DNA from 3 places in the Peribacillus sp. NPDC055009 genome. Region 3 is predicted to be linked to each of the others. Evidence: riboswitches for the same ligand, from Rfam matches in the RefSeq annotation. Region 3 holds a riboswitch; each other region holds the start of a gene.

Region 1 (4,269 bases), on a different contig from region 3:
AAAAATTATCCAGGAGCGTTAGCTGTAAAAAACCCTGATGATATACCTGATCAGGAACCAATTCCATCATATTCTGAAGTCTTTGATGATTTACCACAATCGCATTTGGACGGCAGTAACCAAGGGTTGAAGGAAAGTGACTTGAAAATTGGGGAATATGGCGAAACTGAAAATTACGATGCTACAATTGCCCTGATCGGCAGTTCCCATTCAGAGCATTGGTTAGGTGCCATTTTAGAAGCAACAAAAGATGATAATTATCGTGTATTGAATATGACTCGTTCAGGTACACGTTTTTCAACAGGTTATGCGGATGATGATTTGAAAGGTATCTGGGTCAATAATGTTCTCGATTATCTAAAGGATTCAGATGTAGATCTTGTCATTTCTCACGCCACAGCTTCTGATTCACCTAATAATAAAATACAACAACAAATGGTTGATCAGCTGCAGTATGTTAAAGATGAATATGGTATTGAAGTGTTAGCGGTTCGTGATGATCCAAGATATAGTTTTAATGTACTGGAATCATTAGAAACACATGGAATAGATGAAACAACAAAAAAAATGAATTCAGTAGATAATCAGAAAGACGAAAGCTTTTGGAGACAATTTGAAAAAGAGAATAAATCATTGCATAAAATTGACTTAACAGATTACTTTAAAGTGAACGGTAAATTTCAGCCCATTATTGGTAATGTTATAATTTACCGGGACAATAGGCATTTAACGAATACTTATTCTGAAAGTTTCGGACCTATTTTTGATGAAAAAATCAACGAGATAGGCTTAGATAGAAAGTAAGTATAGCTAAAGGGAGTTTTGTTTGGGTCTATTGGTTATCTGTATATAAAAAATCTGAGTTCTGTGTTTTACAGGGCTCGGATTTTTTTTATGAACTTGTTTAACCGCCCCATAAATCACAGAAAAAAACCCTGTTACTACGCGGAAGAACCGCATTGTAACAGGGTTTTTAGTTAGCGTCCCAGATAGGAATCGAACCTACGACCTACAGCTTAGGAGGCTGTCGCTCTATCCTGCTGAGCTACTGGGACATATAAAAAAGTCGACGACTTATTTATTATATTTCTTATAGGCAAACTTTTCAAGCTAATAGCACATACTTATGAAAAAAAATCCTCATAAATGCTTAACAGGTCACTAAGCTCTCGTCTTTCCCTTTTTTCATTTAATGGAATACTTTATTAATCACTAGTTTTCTGGTACTATTTTACTATAAAAAATTAGGAGAATGATAGTGGGGAAATATAGAGTGTTAAGGATGGTTGCATTGCTGGGGATTTTGATTTTACCTGCATGCTCACAAGAGATTTTAGAAGGTATAGGCACAAAGACAGCTGCACCGATTGCGGAAGATGACATCGAAGTGGTCGAAGCGGCGGATAATGGGGCAGGGCAGGAATTGGAGGGCCAGATCGATACGGGAGACTGGATAACGGCCGAGCCCGCCGTCCAGCTTCCAATCTTGATGTATCACAGCATTTCTGAAGGTAATCGCCTTCGGGTTCCAAGTGAGGAATTCCGGTCACAGATGGCTTGGCTTCGGGAGAATGGCTACTATACATTATCTCCTGAAGAGGCATTCCTCGTTTTAACCGAGAATCGGATGCCAAGTGAGAAGTGTGTCTGGCTTACTTTTGATGATGGCTATACAGATAACTTCACGGAGGCTTTCCCGATATTAAAAGAAAATGATATGAAAGCAACTGTCTTCATGATCGGGAAGTCCATTGATAAAGGTCATCACCTGACTGAAAATCAAATGATGGAGATGAGCAGGAATGGGATTTCGATCGAAAGCCATACTATCAACCATTTGGAGCTGAACCGCATGACGGCAGAGCAGCAAGAAGCTGAAATGGTCCAGTCTAAGAAGCTATTCGACCGTATTCTCGACCAGGACACGACAGTGCTTTCCTACCCGGTTGGCCGGTATAACGAAGAGACTCTCAGGCTGTCAGATGAAGCCGGATACAAGATGGCAGTCACTACCGAACCTGGGGGAGCTTCAAGGGAACAAGGGATGCATGCCTTGCATCGAGTTCGGATTTCACCCGGTTTATCAGTCGATGGGTTTGCTTCGTTGATTGAAAATGCTTCAAATCATTGAGTGTGGAAGGGTCATTTCGAACCTGTTCAGAAAAATCATATAATAATCGATTCTTACATGGTGTATAATGAAGGCAATGAAAATTATATACATATGAACGATTTGGTGTCGTAATGACTTAAAAGGGAAGCTGGTGAAATGCCAGCGCGGTCCCGCCACTGTATATGGGAGCTGACGGCTGTGTACCACTGTATGAAATATGGGAAGGTGCCGTTGACGATGACCATGAGCCAGGAGACCTGCCAAAATTCGTACACCTGTAACCTACGCGGATGGGAAGGTGTGTGGCAGACCCTAAGAAGTCCGTAATGATATTGTTGCCATACAAGCACCTTCCGTTTAACGGGAGGTGCTTTTTGTTTTGGGGCATCTTCCGGGATTATTGGGTGAAAGAAATTAAATAAAAAGATTGTGGGGAATGAAAATGAAGAAAATTTTTGGTCTGATATTGTTGATGTTGCTTACTGCAGGCATGATGGTCGGCTGCAGTGGAGCTACTGATGAAGGAAAAGAAAAGCAGCAAACGAAACATGCTCAACACGAAGCTTTCCCGATTACGATTAAAGATGCAACTGGGGAAAAAGTAACGATAGAAGAAAAACCGAAGAAAATCGTTTCGTTAATACCAAGTAATACGGAAGTGGTCTTTGCACTTGGGTTGGGTAAAAAGGTCATTGGTGTTTCCGATAATGATAATTACCCGGAAGAAACGAAAGAAATTGAAAAAGTTGGCGGAATGGAAATGAACACGGAGCTGATTGTCTCCATGAAGCCTGACCTTGTTCTTGCCCATGCATCAAGTGCCCATAATTCGAATGAGGGTTTACAGCAGCTTAAGGATGCTGGAATAGATGTCCTCGTAGTCAATGATGCACAAAGCTTTGACCAAGTCTATGAGTCTATTGAAATGATTGGACAGGCAACGGGTGAACATGACAAGGCAAACGAAATCGTTGCGGATATGAAAACGAAGCTTAAGGATATCGAGGAAAAGGCCAAATCCGTAAAGGAAGAGGATAGGAAGACCGTTTTAGTGGAAGTTTCGCCTTCACCGGAAATATACACACCGGGAAAAAATACTTTCATGAATGAGATGCTTACTATTATTTCAGCGGATAATGCTGCTGCTGACTTGGACGGTTGGGCAAAGATTGATGAAGAGTCGATGATTGCTGCAAATCCTGATGTCATCATTACAACTTATGGTTATTATACGAAAGATTCAGCAAATGAAGTGAAGGGCCGAAAAGGATGGCAAGACGTAAATGCTGTTAAGAATGGCCAAGTCTTTGATGTCCATTCTGACTTGGTGACCCGTTCCGGTCCACGCTTGATAGAGGGAGTAGAGGAACTTGCCAAATCAGTCTATCCGAACCAATTTAACAACTAAATGGACGTTTGCCTATTTGATTGCGTTTTTAATTTTGTTATTCGCAATGACGGTAGGCATTTCCTTTGGTTCGGTGTCAGTACCGATTCCCGTACTTTTACAAATAATCGGCAAGGAGATCTTTCATTTGCCGATTTCCGCTGATCCGGATGTGATGCTGACGAATATCGTGATGAACATCCGCTTGCCGCGTGTGTTGCTTGCGGGGTTGGTCGGGGCATCGCTGGCGATTGCGGGTGCGGCATTTCAGGGGCTGCTCCGGAACCCGCTCGCTGATCCTTACACATTAGGTATTTCATCAGGAGCATCGGTCGGCGCCGTATTGACAATATTCTTGAATATATCACTGCCGTTCATCGGTTTATACACTCTTCCGGCATTGAGCATTTTATGCTCAGTGCTCACGATGCTCTGCGTATTGACTTTTGCAAAAAAAATGGATCGATCGATGAAAGTGGAAACGATCATTTTAACGGGAATCATTTTCAGTTCGTTTTTAAGTGCCTTCATTTCATTGATGATTGCGCTGACGGGTGATGAATTAAGACAAATCATCGGCTGGCTGATGGGAAGCGTTTCAATGCGCGGATGGAATTATATTGCAATCATTTTGCCGTTTTTTATCATTGGTTCGTTGATCTTGATCATGAATACAAGCGAATTGAATGCGATGACTTTCGGGGAAGACCGGGCAAAACACTTAGGTGTGAATGTTAAGCGGCGGAAAATGTGGATCTTGATAGCCGGT
Region 2 (4,269 bases), on a different contig from region 3:
TATGAATTTGGGTTGTATCCTCCACGCTTGATGTCGATATCAAGAACGAATTCACAGCCCAGTTCAAATATTCGTCGCGATCGCTTTTTTTCAATGGCAGACCTTCTCTAAGTGCAGGCTCATCGACCTGAATCATTTTGATTCCAGCGGATTCCAATGCAATGACTTCTTTTTCCAAAGCGAGTGCCAGCTGATAGCATACATTCTCCCTGGAAATATCATCACGGACAAATGACCAGTTCAAAATCGTAACAGGACCTGTAAGCATTCCCTTTACCGTCTTCTTCGTCAGTGATTGTGCGTATACACTTTTCCTGACTGTCATCGGTTCGATGAAATGGATGTCGCCGTAGATGACTGGCGGTTTCACACAGCGGGATCCATAGGATTGTACCCACCCCTTTTCTAAAAAGACGAATCCACCTAACTTATGGCCGAAGTATTCAACCATATCCGTTCGTTCGAATTCCCCATGAACAAGGACATCCAAACCGATTTCTTCTTGGATTTCGATCCACCTGCCGATTTCTTCGTTAACGAATGTTTCATATTGCGAAGCGGTCCATTCTCCTCTTTTGAATTTCCCGCGTGCTTGTTTAACATCAAATGTCTGCGGAAAGCTGCCGATCGTAGTCGAAGGAAGAAAAGGCAATTTGAAAAATGCCTGTTGTTTTTGGTAACGCTCTTTAAATGGAAGCTGACGGCCGGCGGTCCTGGTTTTAACCTTTTCGACATTGGATTTTACAGTTCCGTGATTCCGGGCATTTGAACTTGCTAACGTTTGAAGCGTGAATTTATTTGCATCGACTTTCTCGGCGATTGCTTCAAAGCCTTGATTATTCCCTTTGACCAAGAGTGTGATTTCCTCGAGTTTCTCATCAGCGAAAGCAAGGGCCTCTTTCACTTCGTTTGATAGGGCGGTTTCATTACGAACGGTCACCGGGACATGAAGCAAGGAACAAGAGGGCTGAAGCCAGATTCGGTCTTCGGCTACCATTGTCTTAAGAGTCTCGATCAATTGGATTTTTTTCGATAAATCAGAAAGCCAAATGTTTTTTCCGTCAATCAAACCTGCAGCAAGCACTTTGTCCTTCGGAAAGCCGAATGCTTCCAGGTTGCTTAGATTCCTCCCTTTGTCATGTACAAAATCAAGACCGATTCCTTGGACTTGTAATTCGATGACTTCCTGGTAATGTTCCACGGCATCAAAGTATGTTTGTAGCATGATGTTCAGGTTTGGTGCTGCTTCATTCAGTTTTTCATAGAGGTAAGTAACAGTTTGCATATCTTCTTTGGAAATCGATGAAACAAGTGAAGGTTCGTCCATTTGAACCCACTTCACGCCTTCTTGCTCCAACTCCCGGAGGATTTGCGTGTATAGGGGAAGCAGGCTCAGGATGATGCCAGGGATATCTTGTTTTTTGAAGCCTTTGGAAAGGGAGATGAAAGTATAAGGACCGATCAACACGGGCTTTGTTTCAATTCCTAGCTTTTCCTTGGCTTCCCGATATGCTGCAAGTGGTTTATTTTCCGTTAACGTCAGCTGTGGCACCTTTAATTCAGGGACAATATAGTGATAGTTCGTATTGAACCATTTCGTCATTTCGGAAGCGACTTCATCATTGTTTCCGCGAGCCATTGAATAATAAACGGAAAGGGGAACGCTTCCGCTTTCATAGGCTGAATAACGTTCAGGAACAAGACCGAACATTACGGACATATCGAGCATTTGATCATAGAAAGTGAAGTCGTTGACAGGAATGATATCAATGCCTCGTTTCTTCTGTTTTTGTAAGTTGCCTAAACGGATGGCTTTTAGTTGTGCCGTAAATTCTGCTTCATCGATTTTACCGGACCAGTAAGCTTCCAATGTACGTTTCCATTCACGATCTTCCCCGATTCGAGGGTAACCCAAACTACTGCTTTTCAATATTCCCATCCTCCTATATTCATTTAATTGAGCAATAAAAAAAGCATTCCTAACCGTCAAAAGAGATGGTTAGAAATGCTTAAAATAAAGAGGCATGCAAAATGCCCCTTACAATTATAAGGTCCCTAACACCTCCCTATCTCCCGTAGGTTAAAACAGTGTTGTCGAAATAGGCAGGTCTCCTGACTTAGGGATTAACATTAGCGGCGGGCCTTCCCGATCCGTTGATCAGTGGCATATTGGATGGCGCTAACACTCCCATTACAGTGGCGGGACCGTCCCGGAATTACACCGGACTTCCCTTTTAATCCTAATTAAAAACTAGGAACCTATTTCCACATATGAAATTTGACAAAACCTGCCTTGATAACTGTTTGCAGGTTAAAAATTTATAAAATAAAAACTATTATAAAAATTTAGACAATCTTAACATATCCGACCAAAAGGGTCAACATGGAAAAACGATTCAGGAAAAGTATCCGGTTATAAGGTGTGTGGGTGATAAGGATGAGGTCTGTTCCTAAAAAAGAATATATTGTTTGGACAGGGAGTATGTATAGAGGAAGTGGCGTTTTGAAATGGGGCGTGGGGGATGACTTTCTACATCTTGATTGCAGGAATCATTTTTTGCATGGTGATGAGCATTCGTACGTTATTTCTTGTCGAGTCGGGAGGAAAGAAGTTTTCTCTGGAGGATATGCTGTGGCTTGGCAATTTATATGCGACGATATTAGTTGGATTTGCACTGATTTATTTATTATACGAACTTCAGAATCATTCGGTGATTCTTGATATGGGCAATCGATTGGATGGCACTTTCTATGAACAGTTGAAGACTTCTTTTTATTTTAGTGCGATGACGATGTTTTCTGTAGGGTATGGAGATATAGCCCCGATTGGAATGGGCAGGATGATAGCTACGATTCAGGCTTTCATCGGTTATACACTGCCGGCAGCGTTCGTGATCCGGACGGTGATCGATTTGGAGCACAAAGATAGGAAGGATAAATGAAAGTTGTGTTTCTTTCGATTATTGGGTACTCTTACCATAATGAAAGAAATGGAGGGTTCAATATGACTGTTAAAATTGGAGAAAAAGCACCTGATTTCAAGCTCCCTGCAAACAATGGTGAAATGGTGTCCCTATCGGATTTTAAGGGGAAATATATTGTTTTATATTTTTATCCAAAAGACATGACGCCAGGTTGCACGACGGAGGCCTGTGATTTCCGGGACCATAATGAGCAATTTGAGGAATTGAACGCGGTCATCATTGGAATCAGCCCAGACCCAGCTGCACGTCATGAAAAATTCATCGAAAAACATGGATTGCCTTTTCTGCTGCTGGCTGATGAAAATCATGAAGCGGCTGAATCATTTGATGTGTGGCAATTGAAAAAGAACTTCGGCAAGGAGTATATGGGCATTGAACGTTCAACTTTCCTGATTGATAAGGCTGGTATGGTAGTCAAAGAATGGCGTAAAGTAAAGGTCAAAGGCCATGTCGAAGAAGCTCTTCAAACTCTTCGCGACCTCGAAAAATAAGGGACAGGCAGATGAAGGATGAGCGAATAACGAAGCTTGCAGCCAGGCTGATTCATCATTCGATACAATTACAGCCAAAAGAGAGAATCCTCATACGGGGGAATATCAATACGAAACCATTATTGAAAGAGCTGATTGATGAAATATACAGAGTGGGTGCTTATCCATATGTAGAACTCGAAGACGATGAAATAAGCCGCCACCTGTTACAAGGGAATGTAAAGGAACAACTTGACACCTCTTCGCAATGGGCCTTGAAGAAATATAAGGATATCGATGCGGTAATCATCATCACCGGGGAAGAAAACGATGTGGAAATGACCGATGTTCCCATCGAGAGGCACCGTCTTCAGGGGGAGGCTATGAATTCCCCCACTCTTTTCTATGTAAACAACCGACGTTGGGTCTTGCTTAATTATCCCACCAACGCATCAGCGCAAAAAGCCGGCATGACCTTCGACAGGTACGAAGATTTTCTTTTGAATGTATGCAACATGGATTACGGGAAAATGGAGACGGCCTTGAAACCTTTAAAACAATTGATGGAACGAACTGACATAGTCAGGATCGTTTCGCCAGGAACAGATTTGACCTTTTCCATCAAAGGTATGCCGGCCGTCATATGTGCCGGAAAAAAGAATTTACCTGATGGGGAAGTGTTTACGGCACCCATAAAAGATAGTCTCAATGGTAGGATATCCTTCAACACACCAACAACCTATGAAGGATTCACCTTTAGTGACATAGAATTAAACTTGGAAAAGGGAAAAATCATTAAAGCTACTTCCAATCGT
Region 3 (4,269 bases):
AAGTTAATGGATGAAAGGTTGCAGACAACGAAATCGCCGCTTTTACGAACCACAACAACATCTCCATCTTCTGTTTCATATTCATCCGTGATCGTCGAAGGGCTTAGGTTTTGGGCAATCTCCGTACAAAGGTTGGAACAATAAATCATACCTTTATGTTTATTGGGATTCTTCCGATTCACTTCATCGCGGTAGAACATATACGGTACGCCTTCTTCTAATTGAGAAATCATGATGCTTTTCATGATGTCCATCGCATTGATTTTTTCAAAGCTGTAGTTTGGAAGCGTGCCATTTTCTGCGGCCTCGACAGCAAGTGCATAATGTTTCCTGAAGCTTCCTTCGCCTTTCTTCTCGTCATAAAGATCTTCAAGTGAAAATCCAAGGGTTTGCTTAACGGTATGCGGATCGAAAAGATACCATTCTTTTCTGTCGCGTACAGCCTCCATGAATAAATCCGGTATGCAAACGCCTGTAAATATATCATGGGCTTTTAATCTGTCATCCCCGTTTTGTGTCTTCAAATCGAGGAAGCTCATGATATCTTTATGCCAGGCATCCAAGTAAATCGCGATGGCACCTTTACGTTGCCCCAATTGATCGACACTTACAGCTGTCTGGTTGAATAGTCGAATCCAGGGAGTCGTGCCGGAACTATTTCCAGAGAAACCCCGGATATCAGAACCAAGCGAGCGAACCTTACCAACGTAAAGGCCGACACCGCCGCCGAATTTAGATACTTTTGCTGCATCGTAGTTTGATAGATAGATGCCATCAATGGAATCTTCAATCGCGTCGATAAAGCAAGAGCTTAACTGTCCATGTGTTTTCCCAGCATTGGAGAGTGTAGGAGTCGCAACGGTCATATAAAGGTTGGACATGGCCCAGTATGCTTCTTTTATAAGTTGCAGGCGGTGCTCCGTTTTTTCCATTCGCATGATTTCCATCGCGATGATCATGAAACGTTCTTGCGGCAGTTCGTAGACCTTGTCCTTTTTTGGGCGGGCCAGATAGCGGTCGTTCAATAAGTAGATGCCTATGTATGAGAATAATTTATCTTTTTCCGGGTCGATCACCGAGCCCAATTCCTCAATTTCCGCTTTTGTATATGAAGATAGCAGTTCTGGCTTGTAAATTGGATAACGCTGACCTTCCGAAAGCTGGGAGAGTTCTGTGATCAGCTCATAGAATGGGCCATAACTCTTGCCTGCATAACCTCGATTGGCTTGTGCATCCCTATACATTGTATTCAACAGTTCTGCTGCAGCAACGAATGTCCAATCCGGAGCATCGATATCCACACCCTCAAGAGCGAGCTGAATCAGTTTTTTTGATGCCTGTTCTTCGGTTGAGTCACTTTTGCGATCAAGCCATTTTGTAAAACGCTTTTTGAACTTTTCCATATCGAGACGGCCTTCGAATTCCTTCGATAACATCTCAAGCTGGATGGATTTCTTTTCTGTTTCATTTTCACTTATGGTAGAGTTATATGTTTGAGTCATTAATAATCCTCCTTGTTAACTTCCGCTAAAATAAAAAAACCGCCCAAAGAATTGAGCGGATCAAACGATAGAATAAAAGAGCCATGAAAAAATAGCCGTTATACTATCGTTTCATCATCTCAATCCCCGAAGAATAAGAAACGTCAAAAATTCAAGGCAGGTCTCCTGACTCATGATCATCCTACTTTGAGTCCTTCCCGTATAGAGAGCTATACAGTGGGTTTCTCATTTCGTCACATTTACAGTTGCGGGGACAGTTCCGGGTTTACACCGGATTCCCTTTTCAGCCATCACTGGCACCTTGGATTATAAAAATTCTATATATAGTTATTGGTATAGATTATGTAATCAATATCTAGTATTTCTGCTTATATTATCGTAAGCCATATACGATGATAATTCAACTAATATATTTGAAAAAAACCAACCCTTATCTATTGACAAAGTGATGGCAGAGGGTGAAGGAATGAAAGATTTTATTGGGGAATGGATAATTCAAGCGCTGATTTTACGGGATTTTGTGTTAAAATAAAGTGTCTAGTAAAGGTGGCTCTCCCTTATTGCGGTGAGGGGATTCGCGGAAAAATATTTATGAAAAAGGGGATAAAATCTTGGAAAAAGTATTAGTTTTTGGACATAAAAACCCGGATACAGACACAATCTGTTCAGCAATCGCTTATGCAGATCTGAAAAAGCAGTTAGGTATCAACGCTGAACCAGTTCGTCTGGGTGAAGTGAATGGTGAAACTCAATATGCATTGGACCAATTCAAATTCGATGCTCCCCGTCTTGTGGAAAAAGTTGCAGGGGAAGCTGATGGCGTAATCTTGGTCGATCATAACGAACGCCAGCAAAGTGCTGAAGATATTGACCAAGTCCGTGTGTTGGAAGTTATCGACCACCACCGTATCGCTAACTTCGAAACGAGCGATCCTTTATATTACCGTGCGGAACCAGTTGGCTGTACGGCAACCATTTTAAATAAAATTTATAAAGAAAACGGCATTGAAGTTCCTAAAGCAATCGCAGGTCTTATGCTGTCTGCCATCATTTCCGATTCTTTATTGTTCAAATCACCTACATGCACGGAGCAAGACGTTGCAGCAGCTATGGAATTGGCTGCCATTGCGGGAGTCGACGCTGAAACATATGGCTTGGAAATGTTGAAGGCGGGAGCTGACTTGAGCGACAAAACGATCGCCCAGCTCATCACACTTGATGCAAAGGAATTTTCCATGGGATTGGCTAAAGTGGAGATTGCACAAGTAAATGCTGTGGATCCAAACGAAGTCCTTGCTAAGCAAGCTGAATTGGAAGCGGCGATTGAAGCGGTAATCGCTGTCAAGGAATTGGACTTATTCCTATTCGTCGTAACGGATATCTTGACTAATGATTCTGTTGCCTTGGCTCTTGGTAAAGCGGCTTATGCAGTGGAAAAAGCATACGACGTTTCATTAAACAACAACATCGCCGTCTTAGAAGGCGTTGTATCGCGTAAAAAACAAATCGTTCCGGTCTTAACGGACGTATTCAGCAAGTAATAAAGGAAAAGGGATGCTCATTATTTGGGCATCCATTTATTGTACATGCAAAAAAAGACTCAACCATCCATTAAGGATGTTTGAGTCTTTTTTCTTAATTCAAGGCTTCCTTTTCTTTTTCATAGGCGATGACAATCAATTCTTTATTGGCTTCCTCGCCTAGTTTGCTTTCAAAGCTTTTCAGTTCATTCAATAAAACCGGTGACAGATTTGCTGCTGTATAATCCTGCTCGGGTGTCATGCTTTTCGCTCCTTTCAAAAGGAATTGATTCATGTTATCTATTTTGTCGGTTTGAAAAGTTTCTATTCAGCAGAATGTTACTTCTTCAAGATATTTTACTTTCTGAGGTGGCGAGTTTTTCAAGCAATGACGAACTTTCTTCATCGAGCCCTTGGACTTGGACAGGTATTCCCAGAAGCTGATATTTAAGGATAACCGTATCAACAGCACCGACTGCTGAAGCATCCCAGATCTTGGAATGGGAGAAGTCGATGACGATTGCATCGGCTTTTTCCTTGAAGTCAAACTTCGAAACAAAGTCCTGGACAGAAGCAAAAAATATTTGTCCGCTGATACGATAAGTGATTTTCTTAGCCTGGATATCTTCCGTTTTCTCTGCTGCCACTTTAGAAATTTTAGCCGAGAAGAAAATCATGCTCAAAAGCACTCCGGCAAATACGCCTTTTGATAAGTCATGTGTATAAAGAACAATAAGGACCGTCACGATCATCACGGCTGCATCCGACTTAGGAGTTTTAGTGAGCCTCTTTAGGGAAGACCAGTCAAATGTCCCGATTGAAACCATGATCATGACCGCGACAAGTGCAGCCATCGGTATTTTAATAAGGACATCATTCAATACCACGATTAATATCATAAGGAATGCTCCCGCTACAAATGTCGAGAGCCGGCCCCTTCCACCTGATTTAATGTTGATACCGGATTGGCCAATCATCGCACATCCTGCCATGCCTCCAAAACATCCGGCGATTATATTCGAAATCCCCTGGCCTTTGGCTTCCCTATTTTTATTACTATCCGTGTCAGTCATCTCATCGACAATTTGAGCTGTCAATAACGATTCAAGCAGCCCAACAAACGCAAGGGCAATGGAATAAGGGAAAATGATCGCCAAAGTTTCGAAGGTCAAAGGGATGTCTGGAAGCATGAACATCGGGAGCGCTTCGGTCAATTGCCCCATATCCCCAACTGTCCGCACCGTAGC

Evidence for each region. A riboswitch is a leader RNA that binds a small molecule or an ion and turns the genes downstream of it on or off. The one in region 3 is predicted to bind cobalamin.
Region 1: another riboswitch for cobalamin. It lies ahead of ACWF5P_RS06135 (helical backbone metal receptor); the one in region 3 lies ahead of ACWF5P_RS07300 (ribonucleoside-diphosphate reductase subunit alpha).
Region 2: another riboswitch for cobalamin. It lies ahead of metE (5-methyltetrahydropteroyltriglutamate--homocysteine S-methyltransferase); the one in region 3 lies ahead of ACWF5P_RS07300 (ribonucleoside-diphosphate reductase subunit alpha).

Annotation. Positions count from the first base shown of each region.
Region 1 covers NZ_JBSGVZ010000002.1:477,735-482,003, reverse strand. Annotated here, with positions in the region: partial or broken gene ACWF5P_RS06150 (acyltransferase family protein) at 1-804, shown strand, start outside; tRNA gene ACWF5P_RS06145 (tRNA-Arg) at 982-1,055, opposite strand; gene ACWF5P_RS06140 (polysaccharide deacetylase family protein) at 1,283-2,131, shown strand; cobalamin riboswitch at 2,218-2,392, shown strand; gene ACWF5P_RS06135 (helical backbone metal receptor) at 2,550-3,521, shown strand; gene ACWF5P_RS06130 (FecCD family ABC transporter permease) at 3,484-4,269, shown strand, end outside.
Region 2 covers NZ_JBSGVZ010000036.1:12,371-16,639, forward strand. Annotated here, with positions in the region: gene metE (5-methyltetrahydropteroyltriglutamate--homocysteine S-methyltransferase) at 1-1,939, opposite strand, end outside; cobalamin riboswitch at 2,086-2,278, opposite strand; gene ACWF5P_RS26690 (potassium channel family protein) at 2,523-2,942, shown strand; gene bcp (thioredoxin-dependent thiol peroxidase) at 3,005-3,475, shown strand; gene ACWF5P_RS26700 (aminopeptidase) at 3,487-4,269, shown strand, end outside.
Region 3 covers NZ_JBSGVZ010000003.1:224,680-228,948, reverse strand. Annotated here, with positions in the region: gene ACWF5P_RS07300 (ribonucleoside-diphosphate reductase subunit alpha) at 1-1,502, opposite strand, end outside; cobalamin riboswitch at 1,641-1,821, opposite strand; gene ACWF5P_RS07295 (manganese-dependent inorganic pyrophosphatase) at 2,114-3,043, shown strand; gene ACWF5P_RS07290 (hypothetical protein) at 3,138-3,284, opposite strand; gene ACWF5P_RS07285 (SulP family inorganic anion transporter) at 3,370-4,269, opposite strand, start outside.